DNA from 3 places in the Serratia sp. A07 genome. Region 3 is predicted to be linked to each of the others. Evidence: predicted binding sites of a transcription regulator. Region 3 holds the regulator's gene; each other region holds the start of a gene.
What was found. Region 3 encodes LexA, which represses DNA repair genes until DNA is damaged. Its sites were predicted from a motif close to TNCTGTATGTACATACAGNA; they were not measured.
Positions count from the first base shown of each region.

Region 1: umuD (translesion error-prone DNA polymerase V autoproteolytic subunit) is a predicted target of LexA. The motif match lies at 5,325-5,344, and genes of this name have one in related genera.
Region 2: AC4PR2_RS09430 (metal-dependent hydrolase) is a predicted target of LexA. The motif match lies at 1,875-1,894, and genes of this name have one in related genera.

Region 1 is NZ_JBZXDO010000020.1:3,731-11,140, reverse strand. Features, by position in the region: gene AC4PR2_RS18290 (YdgH/BhsA/McbA family protein) at 1-218, opposite strand, end outside; gene fabV (enoyl-ACP reductase FabV) at 445-1,644, opposite strand; gene AC4PR2_RS18280 (hypothetical protein) at 1,931-2,233, shown strand; gene AC4PR2_RS18275 (DUF4377 domain-containing protein) at 2,284-2,634, opposite strand; gene AC4PR2_RS18270 (hypothetical protein) at 2,770-3,177, opposite strand; gene umuC (translesion error-prone DNA polymerase V subunit UmuC) at 3,621-4,889, opposite strand; gene umuD (translesion error-prone DNA polymerase V autoproteolytic subunit) at 4,889-5,311, opposite strand; gene AC4PR2_RS18255 (GtrA family protein) at 5,761-6,117, shown strand; gene AC4PR2_RS18250 (glycosyltransferase family 2 protein) at 6,114-7,025, shown strand; gene AC4PR2_RS18245 (glucosyltransferase domain-containing protein) at 7,027-7,410, shown strand, end outside.
Region 2 is NZ_JBZXDO010000006.1:221,464-228,873, forward strand. Features, by position in the region: gene AC4PR2_RS09420 (HdeD family acid-resistance protein) at 1-762, shown strand, start outside; gene hxpB (hexitol phosphatase HxpB) at 827-1,492, shown strand; gene AC4PR2_RS09430 (metal-dependent hydrolase) at 1,917-2,465, shown strand; gene AC4PR2_RS09435 (L-cystine transporter) at 2,647-4,038, shown strand; gene phnX (phosphonoacetaldehyde hydrolase) at 4,102-4,911, opposite strand; gene phnW (2-aminoethylphosphonate--pyruvate transaminase) at 4,924-6,024, opposite strand; gene phnR (phosphonate utilization transcriptional regulator PhnR) at 6,180-6,899, shown strand; gene AC4PR2_RS09455 (2-aminoethylphosphonate ABC transporter substrate-binding protein) at 7,073-7,410, shown strand, end outside.
Region 3 is NZ_JBZXDO010000022.1:53,092-60,501, reverse strand. Features, by position in the region: gene AC4PR2_RS19390 (sugar O-acetyltransferase) at 85-657, opposite strand; gene zur (zinc uptake transcriptional repressor Zur) at 903-1,415, shown strand; gene AC4PR2_RS19380 (CsbD family protein) at 1,518-1,727, opposite strand; gene dinF (MATE family efflux transporter DinF) at 2,043-3,380, opposite strand; gene lexA (transcriptional repressor LexA) at 3,482-4,090, opposite strand; gene AC4PR2_RS19365 (diacylglycerol kinase) at 4,193-4,561, opposite strand; gene plsB (glycerol-3-phosphate 1-O-acyltransferase PlsB) at 4,711-7,176, shown strand; gene ubiA (4-hydroxybenzoate octaprenyltransferase) at 7,243-7,410, opposite strand, start outside.

The sequences.
Region 1 (7,410 bases), on a different contig from region 3:
TAACGATCGAATATTTTCGACCCATCGAAGGTGCCGCCAATGCCGACATTTCCTTCGTGCAATACCGAGGAGGCGGACTCGCCCGCCATGATGCGCTGCCGCTGCTCCCGCGTGGCAGGCTGCGGCTGAGACCAGTCTGGGGACGTTGACGTCGGCTGAATCACGCTGCAAGCGCTCAACAACAATAACGATGCCGGGGCCCAATAACGCCATGTCATAGTTTTCTCCTTAAAGGAAATAAAATACCCGCAGCCGGCGGCAAGGGTAAATAAAAAAATGACTTTCTTTAGTTTAATAACCGCTGTTATTTCAACGCCGCCCGTCGATGTTAATCACCTGGTTAACCTATTAACCTGAAATAAACATTTTCGCTTAGCCACCCGATAATTCGCGTGCAATAAAAAAGGCCGGGCTAACCCGACCTTGTTTGACCGCTCGACGCGCTTAGACCAGCTCGATCACATCGAAGTTGGCTTCGCCGCTCAGATCGGCGTCGTAGTCAACGCCCTGCAGACCAAAGCCGAACAGGCGCAGGAATTCCGCCTTGTAGCCCTGGTAATCGGTCAGTTCGTTGATGTTGTTGTCGTTCAGCTGCTGCCAGATTTCACGGCAGGTTTCCTGCACGGCGTCGCGCAGCTCCCAGTCATCCAGACGCAGACGGTGTTTCTCGTCGGTGTCCGGCGCCGCACCGCTGTACAGCTTGGTGGCGAACAGACGCTGGATCTGCTCGATGCAGCCTTCGTGAATGCCCTGCTCCTTCATGATCTTGAACACGATGGAGATATACAGCGGCATTACCGGAATGGCGGAGGAAGCCTGAGTCACCACCGACTTGAGCACCGCAACGTAAGCCGCGCCGCCTTTGGCCTGCAGCTTCTGGTTGATGGCGTGCGCCGCACGATCCAGATCTTCTTTCGCCTTGCCCAGCGTACCGTGCCAGTAGATTGGCCAGGTCAGATCGGTACCGATGTAGGAGTAAGCGACAGACTGCGCGTTATCCGCCAGCACGCCCGCTTCGTCCAGCGCGTCCATCCACAGCTGCCAGTCCTGGCCGCCCATCACCTTCACGGTGTCGGCGATTTCTTGCTCGTTGGCCGGCTCGACCACGGCTTCAACCAGCACGTCTTTGTTGGTGTCCAGCGCGACGGATTTGTACGGCTCGCCGATCGGCTTCAGTGCGGAACGCACCACTTCGCCGGTTTCCGGCATCTTACGCACCGGCGAAGCCAGCGAGTAAACCACCAGGTCAACCTGACCCAGGTCTTTTTTAATCAGATCGATCACGGTCTGACGGCACTCGTTGGAGAATGCATCGCCGTTGATGCTTTTCGCGTACAGGCCTTCTTCTTTAGCTGCCTTGTCGAAACCGGCGGAGTTGTACCAACCGGCGGAACCGGTTTTGCCTTCGCTGCCAGGCTTCTCGAAAAATACGCCGATGGTGGCCGCACCGCTGCCGAAAGCGGCATTGATGCGCGAGGCCAGACCGTAACCGGTGGATGCACCAATGACCAGCACCTTTTTAGGCCCGTTTTTCAGTTCGCCGCGCGACTTAACGTAGGCGATTTGCTCACGGACGTTGGCTTCACAGCCTGCCGGGTGAGCGGTGGTGCAGATAAAACCACGAATTTTAGGTTTGATAATCATAGTAATTTTTTCTTGGTAGCTAAAAACCGAAGGACAATATACCTGATTTTCTCGATATACTTAAGAAAGTGCGAAAACAAGCGCAGTGAACAGACCAGTTTAGTCGAGGGATCAGGGTTGCCCAACTCCGCATCGTGCTGCCTCCACGCGCCACGCGTCGCACCCTCAGCGCGTTCAAGCCTTCCCTCTTCAAATCAGCAAAAGTTGATCATGCTTCTGGCGTTGCGTTATGGTGTGGCTGTTTTTCGGTCGAATATCAGGGAAGATAAAATCACCAGGAACAGTAATGGAACCGACTTTATATTATATTCTTTCAACTCTCGCTGCCGCGGCCTGTCTGGCCGTGAAATACGGCTTCAGACCGCCTCTGGGTTCCAAGGGTTATGTCGTTCTGGTTACGATATGCTTTTTAATCCTTTGCTGGCAATTTACCCTTTTTGCCAACGGCAACGCGATGTTTATTGCTGACTCTGAAACATGGGCCAAAGAAAATTGGCCTCTACGCTACTGTGCGTTGGGGTTTGCTCTTGCACATGCCTTCGCCACTTTCGAATCCTCCAGAAGAAAGAAAAAAGACAAACTTTCCTGAAGACGTCACCACCAAATGAAACGCCATTTGGTGGTGACAAGGTAGATCCATTACGCCTTGTTCTTTTCCATCTGCTCAATCAGCGTATAGCGCAGCGATGAAGCATCGGCCGGCACGTTCTCCACCGGAGTAACAAGCACTTTCAGCCGATACTGATAGCCCGGTTCGAAGGTGAAACCCTCGATACCGGTATAGAACAACTCCCACGGCTGCTGCGCGGAACGGCGCACCTGCATGCACTTCATCGGGCCGACGCCCACGCAGTCCACCAGCGCGCTGTTCACCAGCAACACCTCCGTTTGGCCGCCTTTCTCGTTCGCGGGCTGATTCATCGAGGTTCCCTCCTGGCTGCAGCCGGCCAGCGCGGCCAACGCAACAAATAACAACGCTTTAATTTTCAATGTACTGCACCAATAGTCATGTAGGTCAGGCGATCCTAACAAATTGACTGGATGAATTGAACCTTGCTCCGTATCACAGGAGCGACATTATTCGTTCGCGTTTATTCTCCAAACTCACGCGTTACAGGACAGCAGTCATGACGGTACGCTGTCGTTTTTATCATCGCCATCAATGAGAAAACCGGCATCACGAATCGCCGCCTTCACCTGCCTGGCATCCATCACCGCCGTTTTCACATAGCCAAAAAAGGCTACCCGCGTGCCAGGCAGACGGACTGGCGTCGCCAGTTGGACACTGAGTTCGAGATTGCGCTGCGCCATCAGCTCAGCACGCGCCTGCCAAAACGCGGCGAGATCGGAGGGAGTTTCAGTGGTTGTTTCGAACCGAGACGCCAATTCGCTTAGCGCCTCCCACTCCGCCAACAGGGCGGCAACCACTTCGGGGTTGGCCATCTTCCCCCAGTCAGAGGGTAAAGCCCCCTCACGCCACGCCTCGAGATAGCCGGGCAACGCCATCTTCAACTGGCTCAACCGATCGTTCAACGCTGGTTTCCTTTTACAACGCCTAATACCTTGATATTCCCCATAATGCCACTCTCATTTAACGGTGATGGGAGCAATGATCGGAGCTTATCAGCGCCATAAATGACGTAATAACTTTTGGTGCGGCGAAATTAGCGATATGTGCGGGTGGGGAATAAGGATGGAGATCGGGTTGGTGGCTGTGATTCGAAAGAGGAGCGGGGATTGTTGCTGGCGGATTAAGAGGAGTTTACTTATAAATCAATCACACAAAAAAAGACCGAATACGATTCCTTTATACGAAAAAGAATGAAAATATCCTTTTTTAACAATACCTTATCAACATTTCAGCCTTTGCAATCCCTTGCTTTACCTTGCATTCCATGCTTTTAATTTCAGATAGTTACCAGAACCCTCGGAGCAATTCGGAATAATTTAGGTACTAAAACTCTCAATCACAAACGCTAATATACTCGCGCACGTGGCAGATCACTCAGCCGTGTCGTGTATGCCGGCGACAGTAGCTCACGCTTCATTGACCACACCTGATGCGCCCCTTGTCCTGCAAACCACAGTTTTGCCCTCCCCGAGTTATTGATCCGATCAAGCACCCCCATCAGTTGCTCGCTGTTATGCCGTGGCTTGTACTCATCGAACAACCCCAACTGAGCCACACCTTGACTGTAAAAATCCTGCAGCATCACCCCGCCTTTCTGATATCGATGGCCAGGTTGCCAAACCGCATCCAGGCAACGCATAGCCGCAGCGATAATGTCCCGAGTATCCTGCGTTGGCGTGCTCAGTTTTATGCTTGCGGTGTTGCCATAGTATTCCTCATTGATGGCAAATGGGCTGGTTTTGAGCCACGCGCTGACATGCCGGCAATACTGATGCTCCTCCCTCAACTTCTCCGCTGCACGCGTCGCGTACATGCAAATAGCCTGATGCATCTGGTCATACTCGGTGATCCGATCTCCGAAGCTGCGGCTGCAGATGATCTGTTGTTTTGTCGGCGCAAACTCCTCCAGCTCGAGACAAGGCTGACCACGTAGCTCGCGGACGGTTCGCTCTATCACAACGCTGAAATGCTTGCGGATCATCGTAGTGCTTGCATCGGCCAGTTGGAGTGCCGTTTCTATACCCATCATGTTGAGCTTTTTCGATATCCGGCGTCCGATACCCCAGACCTCATCGACAGGCACGAGGCCCATCAATTTGCGCTGGCGCCCTTCATTGGACAAATCCACTACTCCGCCAGTCTTGTCCCACTTCTTCGCCGCGAAGTTTGCCAGCTTGGCTAACGTCTTGGTTTGGGCAATGCCAACGCCTACAGTTAGCCCAGTGTTGCGCAGTACCTTGGCCCTCACCTGGCGGCCGAAAGTATCCAGATCAATGCAGTTACGAACTCCAGTCAGATCAAGAAAACTTTCGTCAATTGAATACACTTCTAGGCGTGGCGCCATCTCTTCTAAAACAGCCATCACACGCTGAGACATGTCGGCGTATAGCTCATAGTTGCTGCTGAACGCGATGCCCCCTGCGCGCTCAAATTCCCGCTTAATTTTGAAATAGGGTTCTCCCATCTTTAACCCTAACGCCTTCGCTTCCTTGCTCCTGGCTACGACGCATCCGTCATTATTCGACAGAACGACGACAGGACGCCCTCGCAGATCTGGGCGCCACAACGTTTCGCAACTCGCGTAGAAGCTGTTCACATCAGCAAGCGCGTACATCACTTGAGCCTCGTTATCGAAGACACAACAACGCCCATCACCTCCAGATCGTCACCGCCATCATGAAGCAGGATCGGCTCATACTTCGGGTTCATGGGTTCCAATTGCGCGCGAGGATGCAAACAGAGACGCTTCACGGTGAACTCGCCGGCTATGCTGGCAATAACAATATCTCCATGGGCTGGGCTGATGCTGCGGTCAACAACAAGCATAGAGCCCTCAGTGATCCCGGCCTCAAGCATGGAATCACCTGTCGCATAGAGAAAATAGGTCGCATTGGGATGGCTGATGCAGTACTCGTTCAGATCGATGCGCGAACTGACGTAATCTGCTGCAGGACTGGGAAACCCCGCCGGCACCTTGTCGGCGAAAAGCGGGATTTTGAGCTTGGTTGGGTTTGGTGTTGGATAAAAGAAAGTCATAATGTTGCCTTGTTACTGTATTTTTATACAGTATATGCGCAAGATTTTGACGGGGGAAAGTTCGGATTTTTGTTAGAAAGGTAGGATATTGATCGGTAAAGAAAGATAGTTTTGATGAATGGCCGAGTTCCCTCCAGGCTACAACTCACGATCGAAGTTCGACCTTCAGCGCGTTTTCGCGTCCACAAGTAGAACACTGTGCCGATGTTTATCGCGACATTATCCCTTGAGATATCAGTCTGAGAGGAGCGCCAGAACCCAACTATCAGGTGGCGTGAGGCAACGCTGACGGACGGCGTGCTGGGAGTCATACGTTGTTACTACAGTACGTCACCATGCCCCAACGATAGTGATTGTGCTTACTTATCATCTTGATGGGCTAGAAAATTTTGCCATCAATATCATGCGATGGCAGAATATGGCAAACCAACATTTAAGAATTTTACGCATTGAATACTTTTATACGTTATGCATCTGTAGGGGTAATGAATACCCTGGCTCACTGGGCTGTTTTTGGGCTCATGCTCTTTAGCGGTTTCTCACAATCAGTTTCAAATGTTGTCGCTTTTGGCATCGCTGTAACCGTTTCGTTCTTTGCTAACGCCAAGTGGACGTTTAAGGCACAAGCTACAACTTACCGCTATATGGTGTATGTGTTGTTTATGGGAGGTATGGCATTCTCTGTCGGTTGGGCAGCAGATACGCTACATGCAAACCCAATTGTAACTCTCGTTACTTTTTCAGTGATCAGCCTAATCTGTGGCTTCATTTATTCTAAGTTAGTTGTCTTCAGGGAAGATAAATGAAAATTTCACTTGTAGTTCCCGTATTCAACGAGGAAGAAGCAATTCCTCTATTCTACCAATCTGTGCGTCAGTTTAAACCTTTTCAGCATATAGATGTAGAGATCGTTTTCGTCAACGATGGTAGCTCAGATAGAACGGAAGAAATACTGTCTTCCTTATCTAATGATGATCAAAATGTTAAATCAATAAATTTTTCCAGGAATTTCGGGAAAGAACCTGCATTATTTGCTGGTTTGGAAGCCGCTACCGGCGATGCTATTATCCCAATTGACGTTGACCTTCAAGATCCAATTGATGTTATCCCACTATTATTGAATAAGTGGCAAGATGGTGCAGACGTGGTGTTGGCTAAACGTATGGATAGGCAATGCGATGGCCGAATGAAGAGAAAAACAGCAGAATGGTTTTATCGAGTACACAATAAAATAAGTAAACCGGCCATAGAAGAGAATGTAGGTGATTTTAGGCTGATGACCAGGGAAGTGGTAGAAAGCATTAAATTACTTCCAGAGAGAAACCTATTTATGAAAGGTATCCTTAGCTGGGTTGGCGGAAATGTTGAAATTGTTGAATACTCTAGAGCCGAGCGAGTCGCAGGAACCAGCAAATTTAATGGCTGGAAGCTTTGGAATTTGGCAATAGAGGGAATTACAAGTTTTTCCACCTTCCCTCTTCGTGTTTGGGCTTACATTGGATTTTTTGTTGCTGCAATTTCCTTCATGTATGGCGCATGGATGATCATAGATAAGGTTATTTGGGGCAACCCGGTAGCTGGCTACCCTTCAATTATTGTTTCCATTCTTTTCCTTGGCGGTGTACAGCTTATAGGAATCGGAGTGCTTGGGGAATATATTGGTAGAATATACATTGAAACCAAACGTCGCCCACGCTATATAATAAAGAAGTGAGATGAGAATTAAAATGTTTTGTAAAATCGACAAAAAAGCACTGCTCCTGTACTCAGGGATTGCTCTTCTTTTTATTTATCCATTAATCCAAGCTGGTATTTTTTATAGGGATGATCTAGATAGAGCCATAACTGGTCAGTATGGATGGAGAGGATTAGGTCGGCCTGTTGCAGATATTCTCATGAAAGTTTTATCCGCCAGTGGCCACTATAACCTTGATCTATACCCCTATACTATGATTGCTTCCTGCTTGTTTATCGGTGGGGCATCGCTTTTACTTAGCGATCATTTATCGAGGTTAGAAGTTCCTTCACACAAATTAGTTGCGGCTCTTCTAATTTTTAATCCATTCATGCTGCAAAATATCGCTTACAGATATGACTCT
Region 2 (7,410 bases), on a different contig from region 3:
TTATTGCGCATCGCCCGGAGACTGACAAGCTTTTCTCTGAATCAGCACCCAACCCGGCAGCCACCGCCCCCGGCGGATGAGACTGCGCCGCTCACGGTGTATGTCTGGACACCGATTGGTGCGGCTAAAGATCCGCGCCGACGTTACATCGTCGACCGATACATCGCGGCGGTCGACAACGGCGGCAATATCTCCACCGGTCATGCCGCCCTGGCGCTCGCGCCGGATGTGTATATCAGTCACTACCCGCTCAACGACATCAGCCATTCCGTTCAGGATTTCCGCCAGTTGTTGCATGCCGGCGAACAGAACAACGTCGACGGACGTTTCCTGCCCGACCTGTCGGGCGAGATCGCCGCCTGGTGCCCCCCGGACAAGAAAATTCAGTTCTATCGCTATAACCCGGCGGCGCTGCGCGCATTCTGGTTACGCTACCGACAGGATGCGACTTACAACCTGACCCGGCGTAACTGCTCCACCACGGTCATCGGCGCGCTCGACAGTGCGCTGGAGGGCGTGCTGGGCGATAAACATCTGTGGCGCCGTTTTCTGTTATTGGTGCTGGATCCCAATCTGTGGATGCTGGCGGTACTGCGCAGCCGTGGCGAAAGCATGACCTGGACGCCGGGGTTGGTGCTGGACTATGCGCGCATGTTGCAACAGGTTACCGAGCGCCAACACCAACGCTGGTGGCTAAAGTTGCGCGAGATGTGGAATATCCTTCGCTTTGGCAAAAGCCAAACGCGCAGGCAAAGATTTTAGTCTCGCCGTCGGCGATGATAGAGTGTCGGGCACATTCACCCGCGCCGGCAGGAGTTAACCGTTAATGGCTTATTCGCAACGCATTGAAACCGCAATTTTTGATATGGACGGCTTGTTGATCGATTCGGAACCGCTGTGGCTGCAGGCCGAGCTGGATATCTTCGGCGCGCTGGGTCTGGATCTGTCCGATCGCCACAAACTGCCGGACACCCTGGGGCTGCGCATCGATCTGGTGGTGAAAATGTGGTACCAGGCGATGCCGTGGCAAGGGGTTTCGCTCGATGAGGTGTCGGCAAGGATTATCGAACGCGCCATCGAGCTGGTGCACGAGACGCGCCCGCTGCTGCCGGGCGTCCGGCAGGCGCTGGAACTGTGCCGCGAGCAGGGGCTGAACATCGGTCTCGCCTCCGCCTCGCCGCTGCACATGCAACAGCAGGTGCTGAAGATGTTCGATCTTGAGGGCTACTTCGATCAGCTGGTTTCCGCCGAATACTTGCCGTACAGCAAACCGCACCCGGAGGTCTACCTGATCGCCGCCGAACGGCTGGGCAGCGATCCGCTGCGCTGCATCACGCTGGAAGACTCCTTTAACGGCATGATCGCCACCAAGGCCGCGCGCATGCGCTCCATCGTGATCCCGGCCGCCGAATACCGCCACGATCCGCGCTGGGCGCTGGCAGACCACCAGCTGGAGACCCTGGAACAGCTCACCCCCGCCCACTTTGCCTGACCTGCGGCGCCGGCCACCGGCGCCCTGGCTTTCCGCTCAGCGCCATAAAAGGGATCCGTGCCGCAAAACAAACGAAACAGCGTTTCATTATTATTGAATCGGCATGCTGTTGTTATTATGCTGGGCGGCAGGGAAAGCGACGGTCCGCGAAACGTTGTCACTGCCACGCAGCGCTCTTCGCGGCCGCCGCTTCCTCCCGCCGCTGCGTACTGAAAACCGCCCTTGTTTCTCTCCGTTCCGCACCGCCCATTGCCCGCTTTTTGTTCACGTCCGTCAAAAGCGATGATTTGTTACGCATTGCCGTAACAAGCCGTTGTAAAACCGGGAAAAATACACAATTGGTTACAGGGTAACTGCTTCCACTACTGGGAATTTTCCCATATACTGGATAAATTAACAGTTTACCAGCCGGAATCGCAACAGCATGACCGCGGAAGGACACCTTATATTCTCTGTCGCTTGCGCGATCTTCGCCAAGAAGGCGGAAGTGACGCCAGAGCTGGCTACCGGCGACTGGTGGCACATCATACCCGCCGCGCTGCTGACCTCGCTGCTGCCGGACATCGATCACCCCAAGTCGGTACTGGGCCAGCGTCTGCGCTGGATTGCCCTGCCCATCGCCCGCGCCTTCGGCCACCGCGGCTTCACCCACAGCCTGCTGGCGATCGCCGGCGGCATGGCGCTGTTCCAGCTGGACGTGCCGCGCAGCTGGCCGATCCCGGCCGACGCGCTGCACGCCATGATCATCGGTTACTTCAGTCATCTGCTGGCCGATATGCTCACTCCCGCCGGCGTTCCGCTGCTGTGGCCATGCCGCTGGCGTTTTCGCCTGCCGCTGCTCAACTCGCAAAAAGGCAATCAGCTCGAGCGCGTGCTGTGTCTGTGCCTGGTGGCGTTTGCCATCTGTTGGCAAGGTGATTTCACCCTGCCGGTGCAATCCTATGTCGAGCAAATCAGAAATATCAGACTCTGATCACAAAAATCCGCTCAACCCATCACCTTCATGTATATAAAACGAACAAAAACACACAAAAAGCTATATCAAATTCCATTTGGATATAAGTAGGCCACTCGGCAAACTGTTACGATATTTACATCGCGACATACGTGATGCGTAGTCGTTTTTATAAGAAAGATTATTGGAGACATTGGGGATGAATCTTCCGCTCGTGATTAACGTGCTGGTGTTTGTCGCGCTCCTGTTGCTGTTGGCGCAAACCCGCCACAAGCAATGGAGCCTGGCGAAAAAAGTGCTGGTCGGCCTGGTGGTCGGCGTGGTGTTCGGCCTGGGCCTGCAGCTGGTGTACGGCTCCGACAACCCGGTGCTGAAAGAATCCATCAGCTGGTTCAACATCGTCGGCAACGGCTATGTGCAGCTGCTGCAAATGTTCGTCATGCCGCTGGTGTTCGCCTCGATCCTGAGCGCGGTGGCCAAGCTGCACAACGCCTCTTCTCTGGGCAAAATCAGCGTCCTGACTATCGGCACGCTGCTGTTCACCACGCTGATCTCGGCGCTGGTGGGCGTGCTGGTCACCAACCTGTTCGGCCTGACCGCCGAAGGCCTGGTGCAGGGCGCGCAGGAAAGCGCGCGCCTGACGGCGATCCAGACCAACTACGTGGGTAAACTGGCCGACCTGACCGTGCCGCAGATGGTGCTGTCGTTCATCCCGAAAAACCCGTTCGCCGATCTGACCGGGGCCAGCCCGACGTCGATCATTAGCGTGGTGATTTTCGCCACCTTCCTCGGCGTGGCATCGCTGCAGCTGCTGAAAGACGACAAGCCGAAAGGCGAGCGCGTACTGGTGGCTATCGACACCCTGCAGGCCTGGGTGATGAAGCTGGTGCGTCTGGTCATGAAGCTGACGCCGTACGGCGTGCTGGCGCTGATGACCAAAGTGGTCGCCGGTTCCAACATTCACGACATCGTCAAGCTCGGCAGCTTTGTGGTGGCCTCGTATATCGGCCTGGCCATCATGTTCGTGGTGCACGCTGTGCTGCTGGCCTTCACCGGCGTTAACCCGATGAAGTTCTTCCGCAAGGTGTGGCCGGTGATCACTTTCGCCTTCACCAGCCGCTCGAGCGCCGCCAGCATTCCATTGAACGTGGAAGCGCAGACCCGCCGCCTGGGCGTGCCGGAATCCATCGCCAGCTTCTCAGCGTCTTTCGGTGCCACCATCGGCCAGAACGGCTGTGCGGGCCTCTACCCGGCAATGCTGGCGGTAATGGTTGCGCCGACCGTCGGCATCAACCCGCTGGATCCGGTGTGGATCGCCACCCTGGTCGGCATCGTCACCATCAGCTCCGCCGGCGTAGCGGGCGTGGGCGGCGGTGCTACCTTCGCCGCGCTGATCGTGCTGCCGGCGATGGGCCTGCCGGTGACGCTGGTCGCGCTGCTGATCTCGGTCGAACCGCTGATCGACATGGGCCGTACCGCGCTGAACGTCAACGGCTCCATGGCGGCAGGCACCATCACCAGCCAGCTGATGAAGCAAACCGACAAAGCCGTGATGGACAGCGAAGACGAAGTCGAATTGGCTCACCGTTAACGCCGTCTCAAAACGAAAAAACCGGGGATTATCCCCGGTTTTTTTATGCCCCGCGCTCGGTCGTTACGGCCGCTCGCCGTTCGCCAGCCGCCGGTTGATGTCGGCGATCACCCCCGGCAAGTGCGCCAGCGTGTCTATCACATAGTGCGCGCCCGCCGCGTACAGCTTATCGGCAGCCGCCGTACGGCGTAGCTCTATCTCACCTTCCGCCATTTGGCGGTACTCCTGCCAGGTCGCGCCAAACTCATTGCCGGACAGCGCCAATCCGACGCTCCACATCCCGGCGTTCAACCCTTCAGCAATGCCCGGCACCGCGTCGTCCACCTTCACGCAGTGCGCCACCGCATCGATGCCCAGCGCGATCGCGTTCTGCAACGCCATCCACGGCCCCGGCCGGCCACCGGCGGCGAGATCGTCAGTGGCGACCCAGTAATCTGGCGCGTAGCCGCGCTGCGCGGCGGCAGGCACCAGCACCTCCATCACCGCACGCGGATAACCGGAGCAGGAGCCGATTTTAATGCCCTGTTCGCGCAGCCCGGCAATCACCTGCGGCACACCCTCGATGGGATCGGCGAAGTCGATCACTTTGGCGATTTGCAGCGGCATAAACGCCTGATACAGCGCGTCGATGTCCTGATGGCTCATCGAACGGCCCAGCTTCTGCCGCCAGCGCGCGTCGACCGCCGGCAGCTTGCCCAGCGCCTCGATGTGCTGCCATTTACCCAGCCCCATCGGAATGCGCGCCTCCGCCAGGCTGATGTCGATATCGAAGGTTTGTTTGAATGCCTCGACAAAAATCTGCGTTGGCGCAAAGGAGCCGAAGTCCACCGTGGTGCCGGCCCAGTCGAGGATCACTGCGTTGATCTGTTTCATGGTCAATCCTTATTAATTCCAGTACATCGCCTGCCCGACGGCCGCCAGCAAACGTTCGATATCCTGCGGATAAATTTCCCCGATGTTGCCGATGCGGAAGCAGTCGCTCTGCGACACTTTGCCGGGATAGATCACAAACCCTTGCTGCTTCAGGCGCTGATAAAATTCGGCAAAGCGGTAAGTGTCGGCCTTTGGCGAATAGAACGCGGTGATGATCGGCGAATGCAACGCATCGTCCAGCAGAGTCTCAAAGCCCAGCTCGCGCATACCCGCCACCAGCCGCCGCTGATTGGTCTGATAGCGGCGGTGGCGCGCGGCAATGCCGCCCTCTTGTTCCAGTTCTTTCAGCGCCTGTGCAAAGGCCAACACGGTGTGGGTCGGCGACGTAAAGCGCCATTTGCCGGCCTGGTCTTCCATACAGCGCCACTGGGCATACAGATCCAGCGACAGCGAGCGTGAACAGCCGGCACATTTCTCCAGCTCGCTGCGGCGGGCGATGACGAAAGCGAAGCCCGGCACGCCCTGAATGCATTTGTTGGCGGAGCTGATCAGAAAATCGATGCCCAGCGCGTCCACATCCAGCGGAATGCCGCCGAAGCTGCTCATGGCGTCGACGATAAAGGTCTTGCCGTTGCGCGCCGCCAGGCCGGCGACTTTCTGCAGCGGGTTGAGCATGCCGGTGGTGGTTTCGCAGTGCACCATGGCGATATGGCTGATGCGCGCATCGCTTTTCAGCACCGCCTCCATCGCCGCCACGTCCGGCTCATTGACCTCGCCGCAGTCGAAAGCGTGGTGGTCGATGTCCATCAGCCGCGCCATTTCGATCATTCGCGCCCCGTAGGCGCCGTTGTTGACGATCAGCAGCTTGTCCTGCGGGCCGATGACCGTCCCCAGCACGCCTTCCACCGCAAAACTGCCGCTGCCCTGCAGCAACACCGAGGTGTAACCGGCGGACGGCGTCGCCAGCGCCACCAACTGCTGGCGGATGCTTTGCACCACGCCCAGGTTGTAATCTTCATCCCAGGTGCAGCTGTCGAACAGCATCGCCTCTTTTACCGTTTTCGACGTGGTCAACGGGCCGGGGGTCAACAGCAGGTAGTTACGATCGGACATGTTATTCACCTATTTGGTCTATACCAGATTGCAGGCATTGTGGCGGCAAATTCCTTCCCTGGTCAAACGACAAAGCGCGGTGAAACAAAAAATTCATCTGGCTATGTATAATAAGCGCGTGCCGGAATGTCGGGCCGATGCCATAGCGAGATGAAATGAAAGAACATCAGGGCGATATGCCCCACTACCTGCAGATCAAGGATCAGCTTCTGGCGCGTATCACCCGCGGCGCGCTGCAGGCGGGCGACAAGCTGCCTTCGGAGCGCGAGCTGTGCGCCATCTTCTCCACCACCCGCGTTACCATTCGCGAGAGCCTGGCGCAGTTGGAGGCCACCGGCGCCATCTACCGCGCCGATCGCCGCGGTTGGTTCGTCACGCCGGAGCGGCTGTGGCTGGATCCGACGCAGAACACCAACTTCCACCGCCTCTGCCAGGAGCAGGGGCGCACGCCGCGCACCGCGCTGCTGTCCGGCGAAAAAACCACGGTGCCGCTCGACGTGATGCAGCCGCTGGCGCTCGAACCGTTCGATCAGGTGTATCTGCTACGCCGCGTGCGCTACGCCGACGGCCGCGCCATCTGCTATTGCGAAAACCACTGCCTGCCGCAGCGGGTGCCGGAACTGCTCAGCCACGATCTCAACGGCAGCCTGACCGAGGTCTATCAACAGCATTATGCGTTGATTTACAGCAACATGCATCTGTCGTTCTATCCAACGGCCCTGCCTTACCGCGCCGCCAACGCGCTCGGCGCCATGGTCGGCCTGCCCGCCTTGCTGCTGCGCCGATTAAATTACGATCAGCACGGCCGCATTCTCGATTTCGATATCGAATACTGGCGCCACGACAGCCTGCGCATCGAAGTCGATACGCTTTAACCCTCTGCATGACGGGGCTGCGCCTGCCGCCCCCTTTCGCTCCCAAGCCCGATCCCCGTTGCCGGTAAATATATTTTGCCGCTTTCATTTGTTTGTCATATTCGCCGATTAGCTTGGCCGCATATCTGGTGTATACCAGTTTCGCATTAACCCGCAACAGTGAGGCTGAAGCTATGAAACTTTCTCGTCTGGTCGTGATGACCGCCATCGCACTCGGCGCCGCGCCGGCCTGGGCCGCCGACGCAGTGGTGACCGTCTACTCCGCCGATGGGTTGCACGACGGCGATCACAGCTGGTATCAAACCCAGTTCGACGCCTTCACTCAGGCAACCGGCATCAAGGTGCAGTACGTCGAAGGCGGTTCCGGCGCCATCGTCGAGCGGCTGTCGAAAGAGCGCAGCAACCCGCAGGCCGACGTGCTGGTGACGCTGCCGCCGTTCATCCAGCGCGCCGCCGCGGAAAAACTGCTGCAGGATTTCACCCCGCAGGATGCGGCGCAGATCGCCGACGC
Region 3 (7,410 bases):
CTGGGTTTAACGAACGGCGCGCGGCCGCAAACGGCTATTATAACGACAATCGGCGCCGTTGGGAAAATCGCCTTCGTTTCCCCCCTATTCCAACGTGCGGATAACCCGGCACGGCTGCCCCAGCGCCAGCACATTGGCCGGGATGTCGCCGGTCACGATGCTGCCCGCGCCGATAGTCGTGCCGTCGCCGATGGTCACTCCCGGCAAGATCACCACGTTACCGCCGATCCATACGTTGCTGCCGATGGACACCGGCTGCGCCGAGGTGCGGAAAGGAAAGGTCGGGTCGCCGGTAAAGCGTTCGCCGGCCTTCAGCGGGTGGCTCGGCGTGTAGATTTGCACGTTGGGGCCGATCAGCGTGTTGTCGCCGATGGTGATGGTATTGCAGTCGAGGAACACCGCATTGACGTTGATAAAACAGTTTTTACCGATGCGGACATGTTGCCCGTAGTCGCACCAGAACGGCGTTTCGATCCAGCTCGCCTCGCCCCAGGCGCCGAACAGTTCGCCGAGCAGGCGGTTTTTCTCGTCCGCCTGATGCGAATCCAGCGTCCCCAGGCTTTTGGTCAACGCCCTGGCCCGATGGTACATCGCAATCAGTTCTTCATCGCGGCTGTTGTACTCCAGGCCGCTTAACAGCTTCTCTCTTTCCGTCATCACACAAGGCTCCTGTTCGTCACGCGGGTGAAGCGCGTTATACCGCTCTCGCCAGCGGCTCTCCAGCGCTAAAATCGGCAACGTTGATTTGCCGCCCGGCGGAGGGGAAAAGTTGTGATGCATCTCTCTTTTAGCGCACTCAGCGCGCCTTTCCCTGCGCAATCCTCAGGGGAAAAGGGGGCAACTCTCGGCGATTCGCCGTAATCATGGTAAAATCGGCTTTTTTACGTACCGGGATATTTGCGATGAACTCAACCACCCAGGAAAAGCTGCTGGCGCAGGCGGAACGCCTCTGCCAACAACGCAATGTGCGATTGACGCCGCAACGGCTGGAAGTGCTGCGTCTGATGACCCAGCAACCCGGTGCAATCAGCGCTTATGACCTGCTCGATCTGCTGCGCGTCGCCGAACCGCAGGCCAAGCCGCCGACGGTCTATCGCGCGCTGGATTTTCTGCTGGAGCAAGGGTTTATCCATAGAGTGGAATCCGCCAACAGCTACGTGCTGTGCCACCACTTCGAACAGCCGATGCACACGTCCGCACTGTTTATCTGCGACCGCTGCGGCCAGGTGACCGAACGCACTACCGAAGGCGTAGAGGAAACGCTGCAGAAGCTGGCGCAGGAGGCCGGATTTGCGCTGCGTCACAGCGTGGTGGAAGCGCACGGCCTGTGCGCCGGCTGCGTGGAGGTTGAGGCATGCGACAGCAAGCATGACTGCGCCGAACACGATCACAGCATCGCCATCAAGAAGAAGTAACACGAAGTCAGGTACCTCCCTGTACCTGCGGCCGGGGCGCCAGAGGATGAGAGCGACGCCGGCCTGCGCTGGGCAAGCCGCCTTCAATGGCGGCCCTGCAAATTACCAGCGGTGTTTGGTGTGATCTTCCCAGGCTTTCACCTCTTTCTCGGCCGCCTCTTTCTGGTAACCGTAGCGCTCCTGGATTTTGCCGACCAGCTGTTCGCGTTTCCCTTCGATGACCGTCAGATCGTCATCGGTCAGCTTGCCCCATTTTTCCTTCACTTTGCCTTTAAGCTGCTTCCAGTTACCGTCGGCTTGATCTTTATTCATAGTCTCTCCGTTAACCTGTGGTGAATCAGTGATCCCTGTCGCCGGCCGGGGTTAACCAGAAATTTTTCTGGCCGATACGCCCTTCACCTTAAGGAATATCGCTCCCCTTCATTCGCCAGCCACATGATTCATTCTAGTTAAAAATGGAAATAAAAAAGCCATATGACAGAATAAAAAACCATTAAGAAATGAAATAAACATAAAAAACGCCAAAAAACAATGAGCTAAGCCGGGCAGAACCAGGCTGGAAACATGTAAGCAAACATGAACAAAAACATAAGACAAATTAATAATTAACCCAACAAAGCGCACGGTTTAGCGTGCGGCAAACCAGCTGCCGCGCACCTGATGGCGGTGCCAAATCCAGCCCAGTGCCAGACCGCGCAGCGCCAGAAACACCGCCAGCGCCAGCCAGAGTCCGTGGTTGCCAAGCAGCGGCACGCTGAACAGCGCCAGACCGTATCCCGCCGCAGCCACCGCCATGCTGTTGCGCATCTCGGCACCGCGCGTGGCACCGATAAACATGCCGTCCAGCAAATAGCACCACACTCCGACCAGCGGCAGGATGACCTGCCACGGTAAATAGTGGGCGGCCAACGCACGCAGCTCCGGCAAGGAGGTCAACGCCGCCACGATCTGCTGGCCGGTAACGGCATACGCCAGGGCGAAGGCCAGCGCGACCAGCCCTGCCTGCCTGCAGGCCGCGTGCCACACCTTGCGCAGCTGGCTGTCGTCCCGGGCACCGTAGGCGTGGCCCGAATGGGCCTCCACCGCATAAGCGAAGCCGTCGAGCGCATAGGCGGTGAACGTCAGCAGATTCATCAATACCGCGTTGACCGCCACCACGTCGCTTCCCAGGCGAGCGCCGAAGATGGTCAGCGACGCAAAGCACAGTTGCAGCAGCAATGAACGCAACATGATGTCGCGGTTAAGCGCCAGCAGCCGACGCAGATCGCCACGCCAGGCCTGGCGCAGCATCGGCAGGGTGATACCGCGCAGGCGCATCACCCGCCACGCCAGCCACAGGCCGAGCAGCAGCGTGGCGTATTCGGCGATGGCGGTTGCCGCCGCCGCCCCTCGCACGTTCCAGCCCAGGCCCATCACCAGCCAGATATCCAGCACGATGTTCAGCAGGTTGCCGACGATCAGCAGGATCACCGGCGCACGCACGTACTGCACGCCGAGCAACCAGCCCAGTAGCACCAGATTAGCCAGCGCCGCCGGCGCGCTCAGCCAACGGATCTCAAGAAAACGCCGCGCCTGTTCCAGCACCTCGCCATTGCCACCGACGATCCGCAGCGCCAGTTCGATCAGTGGATAGCGCAACAGGACGATCGCCCCCCCGGCCAGCAGCGCCAGCAGCAACGGCTGCATAAAGGCGCGCGCCAGCGCCTGCGGGTTTTGTGCCCCCAGCGCCTGCGCCGCCAGGCCGGTGGTGCTCATGCGCAGGAACAACAGCAGCATGAACAGGAAGCTGGTCGCCACCGCGCCAATCGCGACGCCCCCCAGATAGATCGGGCTGTCGAGGTGGCCGATCACCGCGGTGTCCACCAGCCCGAGCAGCGGTACGGTGATATTGGAGAAAATCATCGGCAAAGCCAGGCGCCACAGGGCTTTATCGGTGTCGCTGGTGAAGGCGGAAATCAAGCGCATGATGAAATGTTCCCGTAGCAGTGGCGAAGGGCAAGGTCAGAAACAAAAACGCCCCAGAACAGGGGCGATTGATACAAGGGGTGGCACTGAGGGTGCGGCGATTAGATCCAGTCGCCGTTGCGTATCACGCCGACCGCCAGCCCTTCGATAGTGAAATTCTGCTGGCGCAGATCGACCACGATCGGTTGGAATTCGTTGTTCTCCGGCAGCAACTCGACCACGTTGCCATGTTTTTTCAGGCGTTTGACCGTCACTTCGTCTTCGATGCGCGCCACCACGACCTGGCCGTTGCGCACGTCTTGCGTTTTGTGCACCGCCAGCAGATCGCCGTCCAGAATGCCGATGTCGCGCATCGACATGCCGTTCACCCGCAGCAGGAAATCGGCGCTCGGCTTAAACAGGGAAGGATCCACCTGGTAGTGCCCTTCGATGTGCTGCTGCGCCAACAGCGGCTCGCCGGCGGCGACGCGGCCGATCAGCGGCAGCCCCTCTTCTTCTTCCATCAGCAGGCGGATACCGCGCGACGCACCGGAGACGATTTCGATCACGCCTTTGCGTGCCAGCGCCTTCAGGTGCTCTTCGGCGGCGTTAGGCGAACGGAACCCCAGACGCATCGCGATCTCGGCACGCGTTGGCGGCATGCCCGTTTGCGAAATATGATCGCGAATCAGATCGTAGACCTCTTGCTGTCTGGTAGTTAGTGCTTTCATTCCGCCCCCTGTTTGTTTATACAGTCTTGCTGTGAGTATATACAGGTAAGCGCGGATTGGGAACCGAAGAATAAATAAAAATCAGTCAGTAGGCGCCTTTCGTCAGCCAAAATGCTGCCACAAGACCGTGCCCCAAACGAACAGCGCCAGTACGATCGCCAGCGACACCGCCGCCGACCCCATGTCCTTGGCCCGTCCGGACAGCTCATGGTGTTCGCTGCCGATGCGATCCACCACCGCCTCGATCGCGCTGTTCAGGATCTCGACGATCATCACCAGCGCTACCGATCCGATCAATAAAATGCGCGCTATCGCACCCACATCCAGCCAGACTGCCAGTATGATAGCCAAGAGGGTGACCACCAGTTCCTGTCGGAACGCCGCCTCGTGTTGCCAGGCGGCGGAAAGCCCTTTATAGGAATAGCCGGCGGCCTTGATGATGCGGGTCAGTCCGGTTGCTTGGTTTGCCATGTTTTCGTGCCTTTCTCAGAGGTCGGTCATAATAACAAGAGTCTAGAACAGTCCGCGCTGACGGCTCTCGGTTTTCGAACACCACAGATCTGCTACCCGGTTTCTGGTATGCTTGCGGCGCATTGCTAACAAGAGGCTTCACGTTGTTTATGTCAGGTTGGCGTAAAATTTATTATAAAATATTGAATTTACCACTTAAATTGTTGGTAAGAAGTAAGGTCATCCCTTCAGATCCGGTTACCGAGCTAGGGTTGGATCCCTCACGGCCGATTTTGTATGTTTTACCTTACAATTCCAAGGCGGATTTGCTGACGCTGCGCACCCAGTGCCTGGCGCAGGATCTGCCCGATCCGCTCAACTCGCTGGAGATCGACGGCACCGTGCTGCCGAGCTACGTGTTCATTCACGACGGCCCGCGCGTGTTCCGCTACTACACCCCGAAAGAAGAGTCGGTAAAGCTGTTCCACGACTATCTGGATCTGCACCGCAGCAATCCGGATCTCGACATTCAGATGCTGCCGGTTTCGGTGATGTTCGGCCGCTCGCCGGGCCGCGAAGGCCACGGCACGCCGCACCTGCGTCTGTTGAACGGCGTGCAGAAATTCTTCGCCGTGCTGTGGCTCGGCCGCGACAGCTTCGTGCGTTTCTCCAACACCGTTTCGCTGCGCCGCATGGCCACCGAGCACGGCACGGATAAAACCATCGCGCAGAAACTGGCGCGCGTGGCGCGCATGCACTTCTCGCGTCAGCGCCTGGCCGCGGTAGGCCCGAGCCTGCCGGCCCGCCAGGATCTGTTCAACAAGCTGTTGGCGTCCAAAGCGATCGAAAAAGCGGTCGAGGACGAAGCGCGCAGCAAGAAGATCTCGCACGAAAAGGCCCAGCAGAACGCCATCGCGCTGATGGAAGAGATCGCCGCCGATTTCTCCTACGAAACCGTGCGCCTGTCCGACCGCGTGCTGAGCTGGACCTGGAACCGGCTGTATCAGGGCATCAACGTCACCAACGCCGAGCGCGTGCGCCAGCTGGCGCAGGACGGCCACGAGATCGTCTACGTGCCCTGCCACCGCAGCCACATGGACTACCTGCTGCTGTCCTACGTGCTGTATCACCAGGGCCTGGTGCCGCCGCACATCGCCGCCGGCATCAACCTCAACTTCTGGCCGGCCGGCCCGATCTTCCGCCGCTTGGGCGCGTTCTTCATCCGCCGCACCTTCAAGGGCAACAAGCTGTACTCGACGGTGTTCCGCGAATACCTCGGCGAGCTGTTCACCCGCGGCTACTCGGTGGAATACTTCGTGGAAGGTGGCCGTTCCCGCACCGGGCGTCTGCTGGAGCCGAAGACCGGCACCCTGTCGATGACCATCCAGGCGATGCTGCGCGGCGGCACCCGTCCGATCACGCTGGTGCCGATTTACATCGGTTACGAACACGTGATGGAAGTGGGCACCTACGCCAAAGAGCTGCGCGGCGCCACCAAGGAAAAAGAGAGCCTGCCGCAGATGCTGCGCGGCCTGCGCAAGCTGCGCAATCTGGGCCAGGGTTATGTCAACTTCGGCGAGCCGCTGCCGTTGACCGCTTACCTCAACCAGCACGTGCCGCAGTGGCGCGAGTCGATCGATCCGATCGAAGCTCAGCGCCCAAGCTGGCTGACGCCGACGGTCAACGATCTGGCCGGCCAGATCATGGTGCGCATCAACAACGCCGCCGCGGCCAACGCCATGAACCTGTGTTCCACCGCGCTGCTGGCTTCGCGCCAGCGTTCGCTAACCCGCGAACAGCTGGTCGAACAGCTCGAGTGCTACCTGCAGCTGATGCGCAACGCGCCTTACGCACGTGACGTCACCGTACCGACGCAAACGCCGGACGAGCTGCTGGATCACGCGCTCAACATGAACAAGTTCGAGGTGGAAAAGGACAACATCGGCGACATCATCATCCTGCCGCGTGAGCAGGCGGTGCTGATGACCTATTACCGCAACAACATCCACCACCTGCTGGTGCTGCCGTCGCTGATCGCCAGCATCGTGATGCATCATCGCCGGGTATCGCGCGCCGAACTGCTGCGTCAAATCGGCATGATCTACCCGATGCTGAAAGCCGAGCTGTTCCTGCATAACGACAAGGAACAGCTGCCGGAGGTGCTGCAGCCGGTGATCGACGAGCTGATCCGCCAACAGCTGATCTGCGACAAAGGCGACGAGCTGGTGCTGAACCCGGCGCGCATTCGCCCGCTGCAGCTGCTGGCCGCCGGGGTGCGCGAAACCCTGCAACGCTACGCCATCACCATGTCGATCCTCAGCGCCAACCCGAGCATCAACCGCGGCGCGCTGGAGAAAGAGAGCCGCATCATGGCGCAGCGTCTGTCGGTGCTGCACGGCATCAACGCGCCGGAGTTCTTCGACAAGGCGGTGTTCTCCACCCTGGTGGCGACGCTGCGCGAAGAAGGCTATATCAACGATAGCGGGGATGCGATCCGCGAGCACACCCTTGAGGTGTACAACATGCTGAGCGAGCTGATCACGCCGGAAATCAAGCTGACCATCGAAAGCGTCAACATGCCGGCAGAGACCAACGCCCTGCCGCAAGCCGACGCGGAAGAAGAGCAGGACGAGTGATGTCGTCCGGCACCGAAACACAAAAGGCACCCCCTGGGGTGCCTTTTTTCTTGCTTTGCGAAACCGTTACGCCGGCAGATAGCTCAGCGCGATGCCGATAAATACCACCAAGCCGACATAGTTGTTCTGCAGGAAGGCCTTGAAGCAGGCTTCGCGCTCGCGGCCGGCGATCTGTTTTTGCTGGTGAATGAACAGCGCGCCCGCCAGCAACAGCGACCAGTAAAACGCCCCGCC